4 regions of the Sutcliffiella horikoshii genome follow, and region 2 is predicted to be linked to each of the others. Evidence: riboswitches for the same ligand, from Rfam matches in the RefSeq annotation. Region 2 holds a riboswitch; each other region holds the start of a gene.

The links. A riboswitch is a leader RNA that binds a small molecule or an ion and turns the genes downstream of it on or off. The one in region 2 is predicted to bind S-adenosylmethionine.
Region 1: another riboswitch for S-adenosylmethionine. It lies ahead of K7887_RS21740 (iron-containing alcohol dehydrogenase family protein); the one in region 2 lies ahead of mtnW (2,3-diketo-5-methylthiopentyl-1-phosphate enolase).
Region 3: another riboswitch for S-adenosylmethionine. It lies ahead of K7887_RS18670 (methionine ABC transporter ATP-binding protein); the one in region 2 lies ahead of mtnW (2,3-diketo-5-methylthiopentyl-1-phosphate enolase).
Region 4: another riboswitch for S-adenosylmethionine. It lies ahead of K7887_RS21140 (LLM class flavin-dependent oxidoreductase); the one in region 2 lies ahead of mtnW (2,3-diketo-5-methylthiopentyl-1-phosphate enolase).

What each region holds. Positions count from the first base shown of each region.
Region 1 is NZ_CP082918.1:4,270,122-4,275,089, forward strand. Features, by position in the region: gene K7887_RS21725 (methionine ABC transporter permease) at 1-430, opposite strand, end outside; gene K7887_RS21730 (methionine ABC transporter ATP-binding protein) at 427-1,440, opposite strand; gene K7887_RS21735 (MetQ/NlpA family ABC transporter substrate-binding protein) at 1,496-2,308, opposite strand; gene K7887_RS21740 (iron-containing alcohol dehydrogenase family protein) at 2,305-3,420, opposite strand; SAM riboswitch class I at 3,480-3,597, opposite strand; gene K7887_RS21745 (EamA family transporter) at 3,917-4,789, opposite strand.
Region 2 is NZ_CP082918.1:1,457,127-1,462,094, reverse strand. Features, by position in the region: gene K7887_RS07510 (1,2-dihydroxy-3-keto-5-methylthiopentene dioxygenase) at 1-68, opposite strand, end outside; gene K7887_RS07505 (methylthioribulose 1-phosphate dehydratase) at 87-725, opposite strand; gene K7887_RS07500 (2-hydroxy-3-keto-5-methylthiopentenyl-1-phosphate phosphatase) at 722-1,387, opposite strand; gene mtnW (2,3-diketo-5-methylthiopentyl-1-phosphate enolase) at 1,384-2,628, opposite strand; SAM riboswitch class I at 2,703-2,808, opposite strand; gene K7887_RS07490 (pyridoxal phosphate-dependent aminotransferase) at 2,895-4,067, opposite strand; gene K7887_RS07485 (carbon-nitrogen family hydrolase) at 4,166-4,948, shown strand.
Region 3 is NZ_CP082918.1:3,612,646-3,617,613, forward strand. Features, by position in the region: gene K7887_RS18655 (carboxymuconolactone decarboxylase family protein) at 1-153, opposite strand, end outside; gene K7887_RS18660 (MetQ/NlpA family ABC transporter substrate-binding protein) at 313-1,146, opposite strand; gene K7887_RS18665 (methionine ABC transporter permease) at 1,166-1,822, opposite strand; gene K7887_RS18670 (methionine ABC transporter ATP-binding protein) at 1,815-2,840, opposite strand; SAM riboswitch class I at 2,976-3,088, opposite strand; gene K7887_RS18675 (diacylglycerol/lipid kinase family protein) at 3,193-4,077, opposite strand; gene K7887_RS18680 (hypothetical protein) at 4,147-4,482, opposite strand; gene K7887_RS18685 (MFS transporter) at 4,605-4,968, opposite strand, start outside.
Region 4 is NZ_CP082918.1:4,149,826-4,154,793, reverse strand. Features, by position in the region: gene K7887_RS21155 (hypothetical protein) at 1-75, shown strand, start outside; partial or broken gene K7887_RS21150 (IS3 family transposase) at 417-1,585, opposite strand; SAM riboswitch class I at 2,055-2,166, shown strand; gene K7887_RS21140 (LLM class flavin-dependent oxidoreductase) at 2,256-3,308, shown strand; gene K7887_RS21135 (ATP-grasp domain-containing protein) at 3,360-4,307, shown strand; gene K7887_RS21130 (YjiH family protein) at 4,499-4,968, opposite strand, start outside.

The DNA of each region.
Region 1 (4,968 bases), 1.5 Mb from region 2:
TGATCATGACACTCCAAATGATGTCCTTTGTCTTGATACCCATCGCTTCATATGCCTCTATGACACCTTTATCCACATCTAATATGGAGGATTCCATCAGCCTTGCAATGTAAGGTGCGGTATATACAACAAGCGGTACAATCACACCCTGCACACCGATCGATGTACCAACAAGGAACTTTGTGAACGGCAGAATGAAGAACAACAGGATGATAAATGGAATAGAGCGGATGATATTGATGATGGTGTTCAAGACACCATGTAGATATTTGTTTTCAAGGCTTTTCCCTGGCCTTGTCAAAACAAGGAAAACTCCAAGGGGCAATCCGATCACAATGGAAATCGATAAAGAAATGGATACCATTTGAAAGGTTTGGATAATTGCCTCCCAAATATCACTTCCCCATGTATCAAAGAATTCGATAATCATCCTGCCACCTCCTCAATGATGATCCCTTGGTCTTTCAAATATTGAATGGATTTCTCTGTCTCTTCCACCGGTCCCCTTAAGTGCACGAGCAGGCTTCCAAAAGGTGTTCCTTTAAGCTCGGTGATATTCCCGGAAAGGATATTTGGATACACATCAAATTTTTTGCTGATGGTCGCGAGTGCGGGATCATTGGAAGAGGATCCTATATATTTGAAAGACACAATTTTCCCTGTGCCTTGAAGAGATTGGAAAACCTCTTCTGTCAGCTGATGGTTAAACAGACTATTGACAAATTTCTTGGTTGTTTTTTCTTTTGGATGGGTAAAAATATCCACGGTTTTTCCCTGCTCAATAATCTTCCCATTTTCCATGACCGCCACCCTGTCGCAGATTCGTTGGATAACGTGCATCTCATGCGTGATGAGCAGGATCGTGATTCCTAGCTCCTCGTTGATCTTTAATAATAGCTCTAAAATGGACTCTGTTGTGTCCGGATCAAGGGCGCTTGTCGCCTCATCACTTAGTAAAATTTCTGGTTCATGTGATAATGCACGTGCAATCGCAACCCTTTGCTTTTGCCCTCCCGAAAGTTGACCGGGAAAGGCGTCCGTCTTATCCTTCAGCCCAACAATAGACAAATACTTCGTTACCCTTTCATCAATTTGGGACTTGGGCAAGCCAGTTAAACGAAGGGGGATGGCGATGTTATCGTAAACAGTCGCTGTTTTTAATAGGTTAAAGCCTTGAAAGATCATGCCAATTTTTCTTCGGGCAAGTAGCAGCTTCTGCGAAGATAAGGAGGTAAGATCAGTTCCGTCTATCAAGACCTTCCCATTAGAAGGCCTCTCAAGGAGATTCACACACCGGATCAAGGTGCTTTTCCCAGCACCGCTATACCCGATCACGCCATAAATCTCTCCTTTTTGTACCTCCAAGGAAACATCTCGCAATGCTTCTACCTTCCCTTTTTTTGTTTTAAAGGTCTTTTCTAAGTGGACTAGATTAATCATTATGTTCCTCCTACTCTAAGAAGTAAGAGCCGCTATAGTAAGCAGCTCCTTTTTTTTACCAAGATGCCAAAACAGAGCCTTCGAACGTTTCTTCAATAAATTGCTTTACTTCGTCTGAATGGTAAGCCTTGATCAGTTTGTCTAAAACCGGATCATCTTTGTTTTCGGTACGAACAGCGAGCAAGTTCACCCAAGGAGAATCACCTGGCTCCATGAAGATCGAATCCTCGGTTGGAACAAGTCCATGTTCCACTGCAAAGTTTGTGTTGATGGCGGCAGCTGCCAACTCATCTAGCTGACGGGGGATTTGAGCTGCCTCAAGCTCCACGAATTCAAGATTTAATTCGTTCTCCTCCACATCCTTTACTGTAGCTCCAACCCCAGCGCCATCTTTAAGCTTGATTAATCCCGCTTGTTCAAAAAGGATAAGTGCACGCGCTCCATTTGTCGGATCATTTGGAAGCCCTACTTTATCTCCATCCTTTAATTCGCTTACGTCGGTAATGGAATCGGAGTACATTCCCATTGGAAAGTTGACGGTATTGGCAATTTCCACAAGATCTAAGCCCCGGTCCTCTTTAAATTGATCTAGGTATGGTTTGTGCTGAAAGCTATTTACGTCTAATTCTCTTTCTGCAAGAGCCACATTAGGCATCACATATTCATTGAACACGACAATTTCAATCTCTAGCCCATCTTCTTCTGCTACTTCCTTCACCTTCTCTAAAACCTGTTCATGCGGGCCAGCGGTCACTCCTATTTTCAACTTATCCTCACTTAACGCCTGTCCCTCCCCTTGCTCTCCTCCACAAGCGGTGACTACCAATGATAAAAGAATGCTCATGCATAATACTGCGAATTTTTTCATGCTTCTCTCTCTCCTTTTTGTAATGTTTCTAGTTTTGCAATGGCAGCAACAATATCCTGCTGCGTAAATTTGTTTTTCATAAAATGGATGGATTCGTGAGGCAAAAGCGCCTTTTCAGCGATTAGATGTATATCATCTCGCCCCTGAATATGTAGGTCCCCACAAGAGGATGGCAATCCTATTTGCCTATAGAAAGGGAGCAGCGAGCTGATTTCTTCCTCGTTCCCCTCCAGTGCAAGTTGTACGAGTATCCCATATGCCACCTTTTCTCCATGAAGCAGCTCCGTTGTGCCAGGTAGATGTGTTAGTGCATTATGGATCGAATGTGCTCCCGCCACTCTTCCATACTCATCTCCAAAGCCACCTACCATTCCCCCCAGCAAAATATTCGCCTCGATAATGGTGAGGACAGAAGGGGAAAGATTACCTGCCTCGCAATCTATCAGCGCTTGATGGCTCTCCTCTAATAATCGATTTCTACTTAATTTTGCTGCATGCAGTGCTACCTCCACAGGCAACGGGATGTAATCCAATCCATGCACAATGGCATTCGCCTCATACCATTTGGCAAGCGTATCCCCAATTCCAGCTTTCAAATATCTTGACGGTGCTCCTAGGATCACCCTCGGTTCTACTAGAACCATATAGGTACTGCGGGGAAAGACTGTGTAGGTTTGGAAGCGTCCCTCGTCATCATATATGACGCTTAACGGTGTCCAAGCCGCACAAGTAGAGGCAAGTGTCGGTATGAGGATGACGTCCTTTTTAGCCTCATGGCCTGCAGCCTTTGCAAGATCCAGGACCTTCCCTCCGCCTATTCCAATGACAGCATCGACGTGTAAGGATTCTGCCAGCTCTTTACATCTTTTTATTTCAGATTCTGAACAGATACCGGAGTAAGCAACATACGTCGCATTAGCCTCCTCACGCTCCGGCCAATACGGTTTAATAGCCTGGAATGACTTCTCTCCATGAATGATCAGCAAGGAACCTATGTCCCTTTCCTTTAAAAGCACGGACAATTCCTGCAGTATATCCTCCTTGCATTTATAAAAGCTTGGTGCTCCTTGAATTCGAATTGAAATGTTCCTCCCCCCCCATATTGTAGACAAAATAAAAAAGCCTCCCTAATAAAAAAGAGAGGCTTACGTATTTAAAAATACTCTGTCCTCTCTCATCTTCCAAAACACTCCACGTGTCTTGCTGGAATTAGCACCTTTCCTTACGAAAAACATAAGAATGGTTGCCGGGCATCATAGGGCCAGTCCCTCCACCTCTCTTGATAAGAGAATTTGCATATTAAATTAGTAAAATTCTAAAATTTAATTGTAAGTATAGTCTGTATTTTTAATGCTGTCAAGAGGTAAAGCAACAAAGAATCAGGAGACGAAAGGCTTGGTATTATTTAATATTATTTTCGATGAACTACATACTGTAACGAAAATAGGAAAATCAGAAACATGAATGGTATTTTTTAAATATATACAGAAGATAATACTCATGCATTTATGAGTGAGGTACAGGTCTAAAAAATCAAATTGAAGGACAGGAACATAAACGCAACTATGCTTTAGTGTATAGACGGGTCGAGGAACCTGTCCTCTTTATTCAAGAGTTACTTTTTCTACTCTGCTTCACACCTAAGATGGTCACTGTCACCAAGATGATTGCCATACCTCCAAGCTGGGTTGCTGTAAGCAGTTCACTCAAAACAATAAATCCAAAAAGGGACGCAGTGACCGGTTCCACCATTGCAATAATGGAAGCTGAAGTCGGCGATGTTCGTTTCAAACCAACTACATACAAGAAGAATGACAAGCCTGCTCCCAATATCCCTAAAAGAATCATCCATAATAAGTCCGGTGAGTTAAAAAGAGAAACTGCTTCACTCCGATCAGTGAAAAACATCGTAATGATAGTAAAGGCAAGAAATGCGATCGTTAAAATTCCTTGCGGTTGCCCGTGGCGCGAGGCATTTTTAAAACCAAAAATGAATAATGCATACGATAACCCCGCGCCTAACCCTGCACCAAGTCCAAGCATCGTGATACTATCGGAGCCAATGCTGTAAACCTCTGTCAGCAATACCACTCCAGCCATCACCAAACCAATAGCCAGCCATTTAAATAATGACCCTTGTTCAAGACGAAGTATAAAAGAGATAAGAAGGACAAAAACTGGCGCAGTATACATCAATGTTGCCGCTACCGCAATACTGGCCTCTGAGATACTGACAAAGTAAAAAATAAAATTCCCTGCTACTCCAACACCTGCCACAATGGACCAGAACAGCAGCGGCTTATTCCACCGGGTAGGCTGGAACAAGAACCAAATAAGAATACATAATAAACCTACTGTTCCCCTATAAAAGGAGATGACCAGGGGGTCCCAACCTTTATCCATTAAAAATCCGCCGAGTCCTCCGGAAATGCCCCATAATATTGCTGCTAAAGTTACTAATCCAAACCCACCTACACGCATACTGTTACCTCCACTTATTCCTCTTAAAACCCGTAAAGATAACAATACCTCTTAGTAAAGGATTTATAACTTAATTTTTGCCTATCTTTTTTCAGAAACCAGCAACCATACCTCTTTCTATATTTTTTTAATTTTAGCAAATACTATATCCATCTTGTTTTCTGATGGAGAGATGATTT
Region 2 (4,968 bases):
AGGAAGCCTTCTACCTGTTCTTTCCCACTTATTCTTTCATCTGTTTCGTGTAATCTGATTTCTGCCATGTTCATTTCCTCCTTAGGTTAAATAGATATTTTTGGTTGGACCAAGTTTTTTACACTTAATAGTTTTAAATGATAGGAAAATAGAAACTCCCAGGCCTCTAGGTATTTTTTCGCTTCAAAGGCGGTTTTCCCCCAGACAGTGATACCATGATTTCTGATGAGGACAGCGCCAGCATCTCCATCTATAAATTGAGAAAACTCATCTGCCAATGCTGGAATGTCTGCATGGTTTCTTATGATTGGGATGCTTACTTCTGCATCTTCCTCCCATATGCCGAATGCTTTGATGATTTCCTGTCCTTTGAATCTAATCTCACCGTGGTCTCCATACAACTCAGAGATGACATTGTTATCAACTGTATGAACATGCAAGGAACAACCTGCGTTCGTATTCCGGTAAACTTCCAGGTGTAGCAATGTTTCTGCTGAAGGCTTCAAATCAGTGTTTTCTACAGCCTTTCCGCGTTCATCCACAAGCAGGAAATCTTCTGAAGTTATTTTCCTTTTATCCTTGCCGCTTGAGGAAACCAAGAATTGCAGTGGGGTATCTGATACTTTAATAGAAAGGTTTCCACTCGTACCAAAGAACCAATCACGAAAAGCCAGCTCTTCCTTAACCTCCGAAAGCTCTGTCCACTTCTTTAAAAATTGACTCATGCTGTCACCTCCCGTTTTTTCAAAATATCCATCACATCATAAAACGTTTCGAATGGGGAAAAGGCAATGGAATGCTCCTCACACTTTTTAATCAAAAAGTCTCTCGCTATCACTTGATCAGCTAGCTTTGCCGCTTCTAAATCTGTAATGGAATCGCCGATCACAATTTTATAGGTGTTTGTTTCAGCAAGTTTTCTGATAATCGATGGCTTGCAGCAGCCACAATCGTTGTCACAGTATGCATCACATGCATGCGGCCAAAGGATGTTTATTTTTTCTCCAGAAAAATCGGAGCGATTGCAATAGATGTTTGCTTCTTCTATCAATCCTTCTAAAAGTGGTTCCACAAAGAAATCAATACCGCCGGAGACAATATAGAGGGGAATTCCCTCTTCTTTTGTAAAAGCCACAAACTCCTTAAACCCCTCCCGTATCTCAGCGTGATCTAATATATATTTCGTAATAGCCTCTTTTTTCTCAGAAGGAAGAAGTGCAAACATCTTCCCTACCCCATTCTTGATGGAGATTTCTTGGGATAGTACCTGGTTTTTAATTTCGTCCCATTCTTCTGGGGCAAATTTCTTCATGATGGCAATGATATTGTCACTATTGGTGATGGTTCCATCAAAGTCACAAAAAATCATCTGCTTATTGACAGTCATGTTGTAACCTCCACACTTCCCCACTGCTTCAGGGCAACTTCTAACTCTGGATGCTTTTGTGCGTAAGCTGTCAGAGATTCCCCAGCCTTTACTGCAGCTATTGCCTGACGAAAAGCTTTTGCTCCCGCTGCCCCACCAAGCTCATGTCCGTGAACACCTCCTCCTGCGTTGATGACCGCATCGTTGCCAAAATCCTGATAAAGGATCGGTACGAGTCCAGGGTGTATGCCAGCTGATGGCACAGGCAGGGTCGTTTTAAACTGATTGTCTGCTACTGTTAGGGCATCCCGAATTCCGAGCGCCTGCTCCTTCGGCAACGCAACACTTCCATAAGGAGATGGGAATAAAGAAAAGTCAGCTCCTGCATAGCGTAAAAGTTTCCCTAACAGCAATTCATTGGAAATCCCATAAAATTCTGAAGGGGTAACTGCTCCACTAACCGCCGGATGCGCCATGATCGGAATGGATACTTCCTTGTCTTCCGCCAAACTTTGAAGGGTATCAAGTCCATATGCAAAAACATTAAATAGTAGAAAATCAGCACCCAATTCTACAGCCTTCTTTGCTTTATCTTTAAGCTCCAACGTACGGCCTGTCAGGTTTACGGCATATCTTGCACGATGACCTGTCTCTTCCTTCACTTCCTCCAGGATCCTTCTGCCTTCGGTAATCCTTTTTTCAAAAGGGGTAAGTTCGTTTTCAAACAAAATTTCGTCATCCTTGATGAAATCCACTCCACCAAGTGCCTGCCCCTTCAACTGATCAGTAAGATAATCAAGGTCCTTGCCGATCACCCCTTTGAAAATGCTCATGACGAATGGTCTATTATGAACGCCAGTAATGGAGCGAAGCCCCTCTATTCCAAATTTCGGCCCAGGATATGCTTGCTTTAAGTCATTACTGAACTCAAGGTCAATCAACTTTATCTCCCCGTCCAGTGAAAGCTTGCCGAATACAGTGGTTAATATGGCTGGAAGGTCGTTGCTGTAATTGAAACTAGGATACGCAATTTGGATGATGCCGCGTGTAACCGTCTTCCCAAAATAAGCATCCACCCTGTCACTTGACGAAAGATTTTTGACGCTTACCACTCTGCCTTTATGCTTTTTCAGCTGCTCCTGCTCAAGTTGTGGGAGATCAGTCCATGACCCGATTGTAAGTCCGAGTGCGATACCTTCCGCTTTTTTTTCGAGATTCCCTTTATAATCATGAACCAGATAGGTTGCTAGAATTTCTGACATTATGTACACCCTTTCTATCGATGATAAAACACAAAAAACCTCTTCGATAAGAAGAGGTTAGTCCATCTAACGTCCTCTTATCTATCAGCTTCATGCTGCAAGATTTAGCACCGTGCTTAATTGAATAAGTCGGTTGCCGGGTTTCATCGGGCCAGTCCCTCCACCTGCTCTTGATAAGATTGGATTATATTAAATTCACTTTTGAAAAATTTACTGAATTCTAGTTGAGATTATGCCATCATTCTGGCTTTATGTCAACAGACTATTCAGAAAATCTTTAACTCTCTGATTCGTTGAACTGCTTCTTGCAATCTTTCTGTACTGGTTAATAGCCCGACTCGCACATAGCCTTCTCCAAATGATCCAAAGCCAATACCAGGAGCTACAACCACATGTGCTTCTTCAAGCAGCTTGTCTGCAAACTCCTCAGATGTGTATCTTCCCGGAACTTTTAACCATGCAAAAAAAGAACCTTTTGGCGCCATTACTTCCCAGCCAATTTCCTGTAACCCATGAATAAGGACGTTTCGTCTCTCCTCATACAACTCTACCAACTCTTCTACACATGTTTGTTTATCTAACAAGGCAGTTGCAGCCGCCTCTTGGATCGCGCCAAAAATACTGACATACATATGGTCCTGCAAGAGATTGATCGCTTTGATGACACTTTCATTCCCTACTGCAAACCCTACTCGCCATCCTGCCATATTAAAAGTTTTCGACAAAGTATAGATTTCAATGCCGACATCTTTCGCACCGGGGGTCTGTAAGAAGCTAAGCGGTTTTTTTCCATCAAAGCCGATAGCACCATAAGCAAAGTCATGCACAACGCAAATATCGCGCTCACTTGCAAGTGCTACGGTTTCCTTGAAAAAAGCAGAATTCGCTACAGCTCCTGTCGGATTATTGGGATAATTGAGGAACATGAGCTTCGCAGCTTTTAAGACTTCCGGATTGATATCTTCATAGTTTGGTAAAAAATGATATACTTCTCTTAATGGCATGTATTCCATTTTAGCTTTAGCCAATGCGACTCCAGACCAATAATCCGGATAGCCCGGGTCTGGGACAAGAACGGTATCCCCTTCATTCAATAAACATTGGGGAATTTCCACCAGTCCCGCCTTGCCGCCAAAGAGTATGGCCACTTCCGAATCGGGATTTATGTCCACTTCGTATTCTCGTTTATAAAAAGTTGCAATCGCTTCTTTAAAAAATTGGTGACCCTGAAACGGGGAATATTTATGATGATTTGGTTTTTCAACGGCTTCCTGTAACGACTTTACAATATGTTCAGGAGTCGGCTGATCAGGGTTTCCTTGTCCAAGATTAATCACATCATGACCTTGTGCGACAACCTTCCCCACCTTTTCAACCAATGAAGCAAAGAACTGTTTAGGCAGTGTATTTAATAATTCAGATTGTTGAAAGTGTTTCACCTTTTTCACCTACTTAAAAAATTCTTGAAATCCTAGTCACAAATCATATATTGTTAGATTCAACTTGTAAAGTACTTTTTCAACGGGGGGATAAAATTATGAAATGGAAAATAGCTTGTATTCAATTTGATGTAGCTTTCGGTGATCCCGAGGCAAATATAGAAAAAGCATGTGAACTTTTGACAGTTGCAGGAAAAGATCGACCTGATATCATTGTTCTTCCTGAACTGTGGTCTACAGGATATGATCTCGGGCGCCTTGATAAAATTGCCGATTCTGGCGGTTTTGTCACGACCAAATTCCTTAAATCTGCTGCAAAAGAACTAAAAACACACATTGTGGGCGGTTCGGTCGCGAAAAAAACGAACAAAGGAATTTATAATACGATGATTACGGTTAACAAAGATGGCGAAGTTGCCGGCGAATATAGTAAATTACACCTTTTCCGCTTGATGGACGAGCATCATTTCCTTCAGCCAGGAAAGACGGATGGGATGTTTGAGCTTGACGGAGAAACATGTGCAGGATTCATTTGCTATGATATCCGTTTTCCTGAATGGATCCGCGCGCATACCACTAAAGATGCAAAAGCGATATTCGTTGTTGCAGAGTGGCCTTTGGCAAGGGTTGATCATTGGCGTACCCTTCTTATTGCAAGGGCCATTGAGAACCAGTGCTATGTAATTGCATGTAATCGTTCTGGTGCTGATCCGAAGAATGCTTTTGCAGGGCACTCGATGATTATTGATCCTTGGGGAGAAATTGTGGCTGAAGCCGGGGAAGATGAGGAAATTATTACAGCTGAGATAGATTTGGATAAGGTGGAGGAAGTAAGAAAAAGAATCCCAATCTTTGAAGACCGAAGACCACAATACTATTAATCTTTTTACTTTAGTTGATT
Region 3 (4,968 bases), 2.2 Mb from region 2:
TTTATCAAGTACGCCCTCTTTAAAGCAAGCTTCCGTGAACTCATTATAGTGGTGTGCAAGCTCAGGCATCTTTTCAGTGAATACACCAAGTCCCGCTTTATAATCATGAAGTGCTGCTTCTGCATAGTTTTTCGGCTCGTAATGTTGTTCCATTGAAGACAACTCCCATCCTTATTTTTCACAAAGTTAGTATTTGTTTAGGGGGGAGGTAAGTATTCATGAGCAATGACAAAATTTTAAACCATTCTGGGCAACCACCCTATGTATAGATAAAACCCGTACTTATAAATAAGCACGGGGTCCTTAAAAATCTTATTCTTCGTCAGATGCCTTTGCAGGAAGCACGGATCCTTTGTATTCTTCTTCGATAAATGCTTTAATCTCATCAGATTGAAGCACTTCTACCAATGCTTTGATCTGTTCATTATCTTTATCTTCCTCACGAACAACGATAAGGTTTACGTAAGGATTGTTTTCACCAGATTCTAAAGCGATTGCTTCTTTTTCTGGATCGATATCAGCGCCAAGTGCATAGTTACCGTTAATCAGTACTGCATCTCCGTCGCCATTCAAGTATGCTTGCGGAAGGAAAGCTGCTTCGAATTGAGTATTGAACTCAAGATTCTTAGGGTTCTCATCAATATCATCAACAGATGCAGATGTAACTTCTACACCTTCTTTTAATGTAATTAGTCCTTTTTCTTCAAGCATTGCAAGGATACGGCCATGATCGGCAACAGAGTTACTCATTAAGATTTCCGCTCCTTCAGGAAGCTCTTCCAAGCTGTCATACTCTTTTGAGTATACACCGATTGGTTCAATGTGAACGCCGCCTGCACTTACAAATTCGTAATCATTTTCTTCAATTTGACTTTTCAGATAAGGTTCATGTTGGAAAAAGTTCGCATCAATATCTTTATCACGTAGAGCTTGGTTGGGAATGATGTAATCTGTATATGTTTGAATGTCTAATTCAATTCCCTGGTCTTCTAATAAAGGTTTTGCTTCTTCAAGGATTTCTGCATGCGGTACATTAGATGCACCTATTACCAGCTTACCTTCCTCTATACCTTTTTCACCGCCGCCACATGCAGCAAGTACTAACACTAACAATGATATTACAGCAAAGCTTAAAACTTTTTTCATAATTTTAGTCCCCTCTTTCTTATCGTTTGTCTAGTTTGTTGGTTATTAAATCTCCAATGAATTGGATGATAAATACTATGATTAAGATGATGACTGTACACACTAAGGTTACTTCCCAGTTGTTACGCTGGAAACCATCTAAGAATGCAAGGTTACCCAAACCACCTGCACCGATGATCCCTGCCATCGCTGTGTAACTTACAATTGCAATGGCAGTAACAGTTATACCGGAAACCAATGCTGGCATCGATTCCGGAAGGAGTACTTTCCAGATGATTTCTGAAGTTTTTGCACCCATCGAACGTGCTGCTTCAATGACACCTTTGTCGATTTCACGTAATGCAATTTCAACCATACGTGCGTAAAATGGTGCTGCTCCTATGATCAAGGCTGGCAATGCCGCGTTTGCACCGATAATGGTATCCATGATGAACCTTGTGAAAGGAATAAGTAAAAATATTAAAATGACAAATGGGATGGAACGGAAGATATTTACGAATGCTGCAACCAATCCATTAATTAACCGGCTTTCCCATATGTTCCCCTTAGCTGTTAAAAACAATAATAGTCCTAAAACAATTCCTAGTATAAACGTAGCGACAACCGATATACTGCTCATATAAAGAGTTTCTAAGGTTGCTTCCCACATCTTGTCCCAATTAACTCTCTCAAGCATGTGTCATCACCTCCAACTCCACTTGCTGCTCACGGATAAAACTCAATGCCTCTTGTACTTGCGTTTCTTCTCCATCAAGGTGCACAAAAAGTGTGCCATATGCTCCATTTTGAGTTTGTGAGATTTTCCCTTGAAGGATGTTCACATCAATTGGAAATCTGCGAATCAAATTCGTTATTAAAGGCTGTTCTGCCGAAGTTCCTACAAATGTTAGTTGAATTACTTTTCCTTGTGGGTATTCAGCCAACAAGTGTTCCACTGTTTCTTGCGTATCTTCTGGTTCTGTCACCTGTTTTACGAAGCGTTTTGTAATTGGCTGTTCTGGCTTACGGAAGACATTAAGTACATCTCCCTGTTCCACAACCTTTCCATTTTCCATCACCGCAACTCGATGACAAATTTTCCGAATAACATGCATTTCATGTGTGATTAGTACGATAGTGAGAGATAAACGTTTATTTATATCGACTAAGAGGTCTAGGATGGAATCTGTAGTCTGTGGATCCAATGCCGAAGTCGCTTCATCACATAAAAGGACTTTAGGGTTATTCGCAAGCGCTCTTGCAATCCCTACACGTTGCTTTTGACCTCCGCTAAGTTGAGATGGATAGGAGTCTCCTCTTCCTTCTAAGCCTACAAGCTTGATAAGTTCTTCCACTCGCTTGTTACGCTCTGAACTGCTGACTCCGGCAATTTCAAGTGGAAACGCGATATTTTCCTTCACCGTTCTTGACCATAACAGATTGAAGTGCTGGAAGATCATACTGATTTCCTGGCGTGCTTCTCTCAGTTCTTTGCCCTTAACTTTTGCAAGGTTTCTTCCTGCAACATCCACCACTCCGTCCGTTGGCGTTTCCAGTCCATTTAGCATGCGGATTAAAGTGCTTTTTCCTGCTCCGCTGTACCCAATAACACCGAAAATCTCTCCTTGGTTGATGGATAGATCTATATTATCAACAGCTGTCACTACTCCGTTTTTCGTTTTAAAAACCTTTTTTACACCTTGAAGTGAAATCATGTTCGCACCTACTTTCTTACATTTCCTTGTTTTAGCTTACCCAATTAAGAATAAACAAACGTTTGTTTAATCCCTGAAAATAAAAAATCCCTTCTGCAACAATGAGCAGAAAGGATTAAATGAGAAAAGTCCTTTCTCTCATCTATCAAAGCAAATTGCTTTGTGTGAATTGGCACCAATTTCAACAATTCCTTGTTGACGGTTGCCGGGTTTCATCGGGCACGTCCCTCCACCTCTCTCGATAAGAGATAAACATATATAGTTAAAATTAAGTATTTGGGCAATTCGAATTAACGAGTGTTATCGTATCACGGTGATAAATAGCCTGTCAATTAAAAACTTTCTCCTATATTTAAAAAATCTTTATAGCTTTCTTTTCCACGCTAAAATCAATTGTTCCATTTGGAACGATTTCTCCGTCACATTGCATGATCATGGATGAACTCGTGCTAACTTGTATGGATGAGCCTCTAAGCATCGTGACATTTCGGTGTTTAATATGTTTTCCTTTAAAAGCAAGCGGAAACACAAATAATAACTCCCATCTTCCAATACCAGAAACCACACATATATCCAATGCCCCGTCATTTCCGCAGGCATCTGGGCAGATCATGATTCCTCCTCCATAATAGGGGAGATTTGCTACCGCTATCAGCCACACATCCTGAAACTTATATAACCTTCCATCTACTGCAACAGAAACATCAGACGGTTGATAGGTGAAAAGAACTCTGAAAATATTCAGCACATAAGACAAGCCACCTAAGCCTAATTTATTCAATAAACGTTTCGCCCTTGACCTATTGGTCACTTCTGCAACCTTGCCGTCAAACCCAAGCCCCGCTATCGAAATATAATGCTCTTCACCTACTTTGGGTACATCTATTAGTTGATAGGAACCCTTTAATATCCTAAACAATGCTCCTTCTACATCAAAAGGGACTCCAAGGCTTCTTGCCAAGTCATTTCCCGAACCGGCAGGAACAATCCCGAGAGCCACTTTTTTATGAACCAATTTACTCACCACTTCATGAATGGTACCATCTCCACCGACTACCACGACAGCATGAACCACATTCTCCTCTATATTTTCTATCAATTCACCGGCATGACCTGCATATTCAGTAAATGAGACGTGATAAGTTACACTTTTCTTTTCTAAAAACTTCTCCGCTTCTTTCCACATACGAAGTCCTTTTCCATTTCCGGCAATTTTGTTGACAATAACATGATACACTACCCCTACACCGCCTATAAATTCTCTTTATCTATATAGTTTAATTCGGTATAGGTGAGGACAATTCCTTTAAGATACTTCTTTTCTTTCTGAGCGGTTTACAAGGGTAAATAATGAATCCATAAGCAAGAAATGCCTGAAGGACCCTTTAAATGCCAAACCTTTAACATCTCTCATCTTCGTTCCATTCAAAAGTTCCATTATATCTTCTCTTGATCCTTCTATAACAATATCAGCTACCGTTGCATCCTGTACCAGTTGCATTTGGTTTTTACTTAGTGAAAAAAACGATCTTTCCCCTTGGGTGACTAAACAGCAGCGCAGACTGTAGTAAGGCAAAATTTCCATTACATGCGACTTACTTTTGGCTTTAACAAGAAACATTTCCAAGTTCTCTACTACCATTACATACCAGCCCCCTTTACCTATTAATTTCCCTGCATCTCAGCCTAATCCCTGCAATAAAAAAAGAACAATTACCGCGTATTTCCGATAACTGTTCTTCATTTCCCAAGAAATATGTCAGACTATGATGTCTTTACCATAGCTTTTTGATAGGTTGCCGTCGTTTTTTCCCTAAACATCATATAAAAGAAAATAGAACTTGTCAGATAAAGCACAGCCGTGATGGAGAATACAATCGAATATCCCCAATATTCCCCGTACAAAAGCACAATTGTCATGGAGACCGGACCCATGCTTGCCCACCCGAGTGAGAAGACCATTTGATTAATGGAGTTAGCAAACCCCTTCAAAGAGTTATCTACCTTCTCCATCATCATCGATGAAATAATTGGATTGGCCGCATTCATCAATGCCTGCCTAAATAAAAATCCGAGAGCAGCGAGCCAAAAAATCTGTGTGAAAGCGGTTAGTAGCATAAACGGTAAG
Region 4 (4,968 bases), 1.6 Mb from region 2:
TTTCATCAGAAAATAGGAGAAACGTTTGAAGCAGAAGGCTTGCATGCTCCTAATTTCGAAAAGGATATACAATAATAGGTTTTAAGTGGACGCCTTCCTGGTTTGGGGGGCGTTTTTTGGTACCGTTAGCGCAAGTGGTCTTCTGTCAAGAAAGTGGACAACTTTTTAGAGAGAATCTTCTTATGTTTTTCAATATTGGTACAGCTTTACTTTTTAAAAAAGCTATTTTCCTCGTATCTAGTTTGTATCTTGTATGAAAGATCCCAAATAGAGAATTCTCAGTGTCCCGCAACTTGACATGGAGCCTCTGCGGGTATGACCTCGAGCCACAAAGCCACCTGGGTAGGAACCAGTGGCTCGCCAGGTAGGCTATCCTACCCGCCCCTCCATGTAAAGTTGCTAAGTGGGGTTACTCTTTATGCAGCTTCTTTATCTAGTACTTGTTTTTTCGTATTGCTTCGTTCGTATTCATTTGGTGATATATATCCTAGTTTAGAGTGACTTCTTCTTTCGTTATAAAAGCTCATAATATAGGTCCAAATTTCCTTCGTTGCTTCTTCTCGAGTTGCGAATTTTCTTCGATACACAAGCTCTTTTTTCAGAGTCGCAAAAAAGGACTCCATACATGCATTATCATAACAGTTTCCTTTTCGACTCATACTTATTTCCATGTTACATTCCTTCAAGCGTGCGATGTAATCACTGGAGGTATATTGGCTACCACGATCAGAATGGTGAATCAGGCCATAAGGAGGCTTTCTTTGATTTATAGCTCTGTTTAACGCTTGTAAAGGAAGCTCCTTTGTCATGGTTTTGTTCAAACTCCAACCAACAATTTTTCTAGAAAACAGGTCCATTACTGTAGCCAAATACAACCATCCTTTTAACGTCCAAATGTATGTGATATCTGTTACCCACACTTGATTAGGCTTTTCTGGATTAAACTCGCGATTAAGTAGATTCGGATAAATTGGCTGATTATGGTTGGAATCTGTCGTAACCACAAAACGTTGTTCCGGTATAGCACAAAGCCCCATTTCACGCATATATCTTCCGACGGTTTTCTCTGAAATCAGAAACCCATCTTTATACAATTCTCTCGTAATTCTAGGACTCCCATAGACTTCTTTATTCTGAAAGAATAGACCACGAATTTTTGCCATCATCCACGTTTTTCGTTTTTTTCTAGGGGACTCCTTTTTATTAATCCACTTGTAGTACCCACTCTTGGATACATTTAATACCGTGCACATCTTCACAATTCGAAACTCTTTCCGATGTTGAAAAATAAATCGGTAAATTACTTCTGGCTTTTCATGAAGATGTGCGCCGCCTTTTTTATGATTTCATTTTCCTCTTTCAATTCGTTTATTTGATCCAATAGTTCTTTTTCACGTTTTTTAAACTCGCTAGGAGTAATGTAACTCTCCCCAGCTTGCGTTTTCTTTCGATAAATGCTAACCCAACGTGATATGTTCTTTGGTGACAAGTCCATTTCTTTACTAATATCTGTTGCTTTATTTCCCTCTTCTACTACTAGCTTGGCAATGTATTCCTTGAATTCAGGGTCATATCTTTTACTCATCATGACACGCTCCGTTCCAGATACTTGTTTTTACAAGTCTCTCCAAACCGTGTCTACTTTATAGTCTAGACCCACAAGGGATCTTCATGGGGTCTATGAGGACCTGAGTGAGCAGGAAAAGTAATGAGAGAGGTCTTTATAAGGTGGATGAAGACCTCCGTGAGAGGATTTTAGGCTCAGAAGTGTCTTCATAAGGCGGATGAAGACCTCCGTGAGAGAATTTTAGGCTTGGAAGTGTCTTCATAAGGCGGATGAAGACCTCACTGAGTGGTTTACAAGCTCAAAAGTGTCTTCATCCCCGCGCCATCCACCCCAATCCCCTAAATAACTCCAAAACCACCAGTTCATTTTTCCTCCCCCAGCTAATAAGCTAGTAATATAACCAGAGTATTTAGCTATCCGAAAGACTTGTCCATTCCCAAGTTTCGTGATAGGATTAGTCTAGATAACAATAATTGAATAGTAAGTTTTCTTATCAAGAGAGGTGGAGGGACTGGCCCTGTGAAGCCCGGCAACCGTACAGTACGGACAACTGTATAGGTGCCAATTCCAGCAAGACAAACGTTCTTGGAAGATAAGTGGATGTTACGGGCTTGTACTCAAACTTCTTCTTATCGAAGGAGTTTTTTGTTTGTCTACATACACAAACATCAAAAGGGGGAAGCGTGAGATGAAGTTTGGATTTTGGTTGCCGATATTCGGCGGTTGGTTGCGAAATGTGGAGGATGAACAGATGCCTCCGACTTTTGACTATGCCAAAAAGGTAATTCAGCAGGCAGAACAGCTTGGGTTTGATACAACCTTAATTGCGGAGCTCTTCCTAAATGATATTAAAGGCCCGAAAGAGGACACATTGGAGGCTTGGTCTACTGCCGCAGCCTTGGCAGCAGTAACCGAAAAGATAGAAATAATGACGGCGATCAGGCCTGGATTTCATAACCCTGCTATTGCCGCGAAAGCAACAGCAAACATCGATCACATCAGCAACGGTCGATTCACCCTCAATGTCGTGTCGGCTTGGTGGGAAGAGGAGGCCCGTCAGTATGGCGGGATCTTTACCGAGCATGATGAGCGTTATGACCGCACGAAAGAGTTTATTGATGTTCTTAAAGGTTTATGGACAGAAGATTCTTTTACCTATGAGGGAAAATACTATCAGCTGAAAGAAACAAAACTCCACCCAAAACCGGTACAACGCCCTAATCCCATCCTTTATGCAGGCGGCGAAAGTCCGAAAGGGAAGGAAGTTATCTCCTCGCACTGTGATGCCTATGTCATGCACGGGGGCACGGTGGAGGAAGTGGCGGCGAAGATTAACGATATGAAAGAAAAGAGAGCCAAGACATCGAATCCTCCATTTCAATCGTTTGGGATGGCTGCCTATGTTATTTGCAGGGATACAGAAGAGGAAGCACAGGCAGAACTCGCCAGGATTACAGCTGTTAAAGAATCTGATGCGTATGCTGGATTTAAGGACTTCACAAGCAAATCACAGCTTGAACAACAAATACAACTGCAGGATTATTCTGTGTCAAATAGGGGATTGCGTCCAAATCTAATCGGTACGCCGGAGCAGATTGCTACTAGAATACAAGAATTCGAGAAAGCTGGCGTGGAATTATTGTTATTACAATTTTCCCCGCAGCTTGAAGAAATGGAGCGCTTCGCCAAAAAAGTGATGCCCCTAGTACATCCGCAACCAGAAGAGCTTGCCCAATCATAAAACCTAGCAGAGAATACACTACTATATATGCATAAAATGGAGGCAATCATCGTGGAAAAAATTTATATTATTCATGAAAATAAAGAGTGGACGACACATTTAACAACTAGATTGGAAGAGTTAGGTTTGCCATATGAAGAATGGCACTTAGATGAAGGAGTGGTACCTCTGACGGAAGAGCCACCTGAAGGCGTATTTTACAACAGAATGAGCGCTTCTTCTCATACAAGAGATCATCGTTTTGCACCTGAGTTAACAGGGGCTGTGCTTGCATGGCTCGAACACCATGGACGGAAAGTCCTGAATGGAAGTCGCGCTCTTCAGTTGGAACTAAGCAAGGTCAATCAGTATACGGCCCTTGAAAAAGCCGGAGTCAAGACACCAAAAACCATTGCGGCGGTAGGCAAAGAACATATCTTGCAGGCGGCAAAGCGAATTGGTTCTGACTCCTTTATTACCAAACATAATCGAGCAGGAAAAGGACTTGGGGTACAGCTATTCCATTCAACAGCTTCCCTTGAAGAATACTTGTTTGGACCAGATTTTGAAGAGCCGGTAGATGGAATCACGCTTATCCAGGAATACATTCAGGCACCAGAGCCTTTTATTACCCGTTGTGAGTTTATTGGCGGGAAATTTGTTTATGCGGTGCAGGTCGATACGTCAGAAGGCTTTGAGCTGTGCCCGGCCGATGCCTGCCAGATCGGGGACCTGTTTTGCCCGGTAGGAGAAGAAGTCGAAGAGAAGCCGAAATTCCGTATCGTGGAAGGCTTTGCCGACCCAATCATTGAAAAGTATGAACAGTTCCTGCAAGAAAACGAGATCCAGGTGGCAGGTATTGAATTTATCCGCAACAGTCAGGGTGAGATTTTCACCTATGATGTCAACACCAACACAAATTATAACGCTGACGCCGAAAAAGCTGCCGGAAAATACGGCATGCTGGAGCTAGCCAAACTACTCGGCAAAGAGCTAGAGGGATCTGTTAAACAACTGTAGAGTTTCGCTCCAGGTGTTCGCTTTCCGCGGGACGATGCTTGAGCCTCCTCACTTCGTTGCGGGGTCTCAACCAACCGTTATCCCCCGCAGGAGTCTCACACCTTGCGCTACACTCTACAGAGGGTTCCCACGAAAAAAGCTATCCGCAAGTCCCAACCGGACCCTACGGATAGCTTTTTTACATTCCACTATTAAAAGAAAAACACATGCGCCATCAGCGCGATAACAGGTAAAGTAATCAACGTACGTAAAATGTAGATCACGAACATCTCCCAAAGCGAGACAGGAACTTTAGAACCTAAAATCACGCCCCCTACTTCGGAGAGATAAATAAGCTGTGTAACAGAAACTGCCGCGACAACAAAACGAGTTAACTCACTTTGAATATCTGAAGCTAAAAGAGCTGGCAGGAACATGTCTGCAAAACCAACAATAAGGGATTCAGACGCTTTAGCCGCCTCTGGAATTTGCAGTAATTCTAACAACGGAATGAACGGCATTCCAAGGTAAACGAATAGGTCTGTGTTTTCGGCGAGTATCAAGGCAATAGTACCAAATGCCATAACAATCGGTGCGACACCCATCCACATATCAAGGACATTGCGTCCGCCGTCACGGAAAAACTTTCCTGCGCTTTTATTTTTTGCAGCGCGCTCTACCG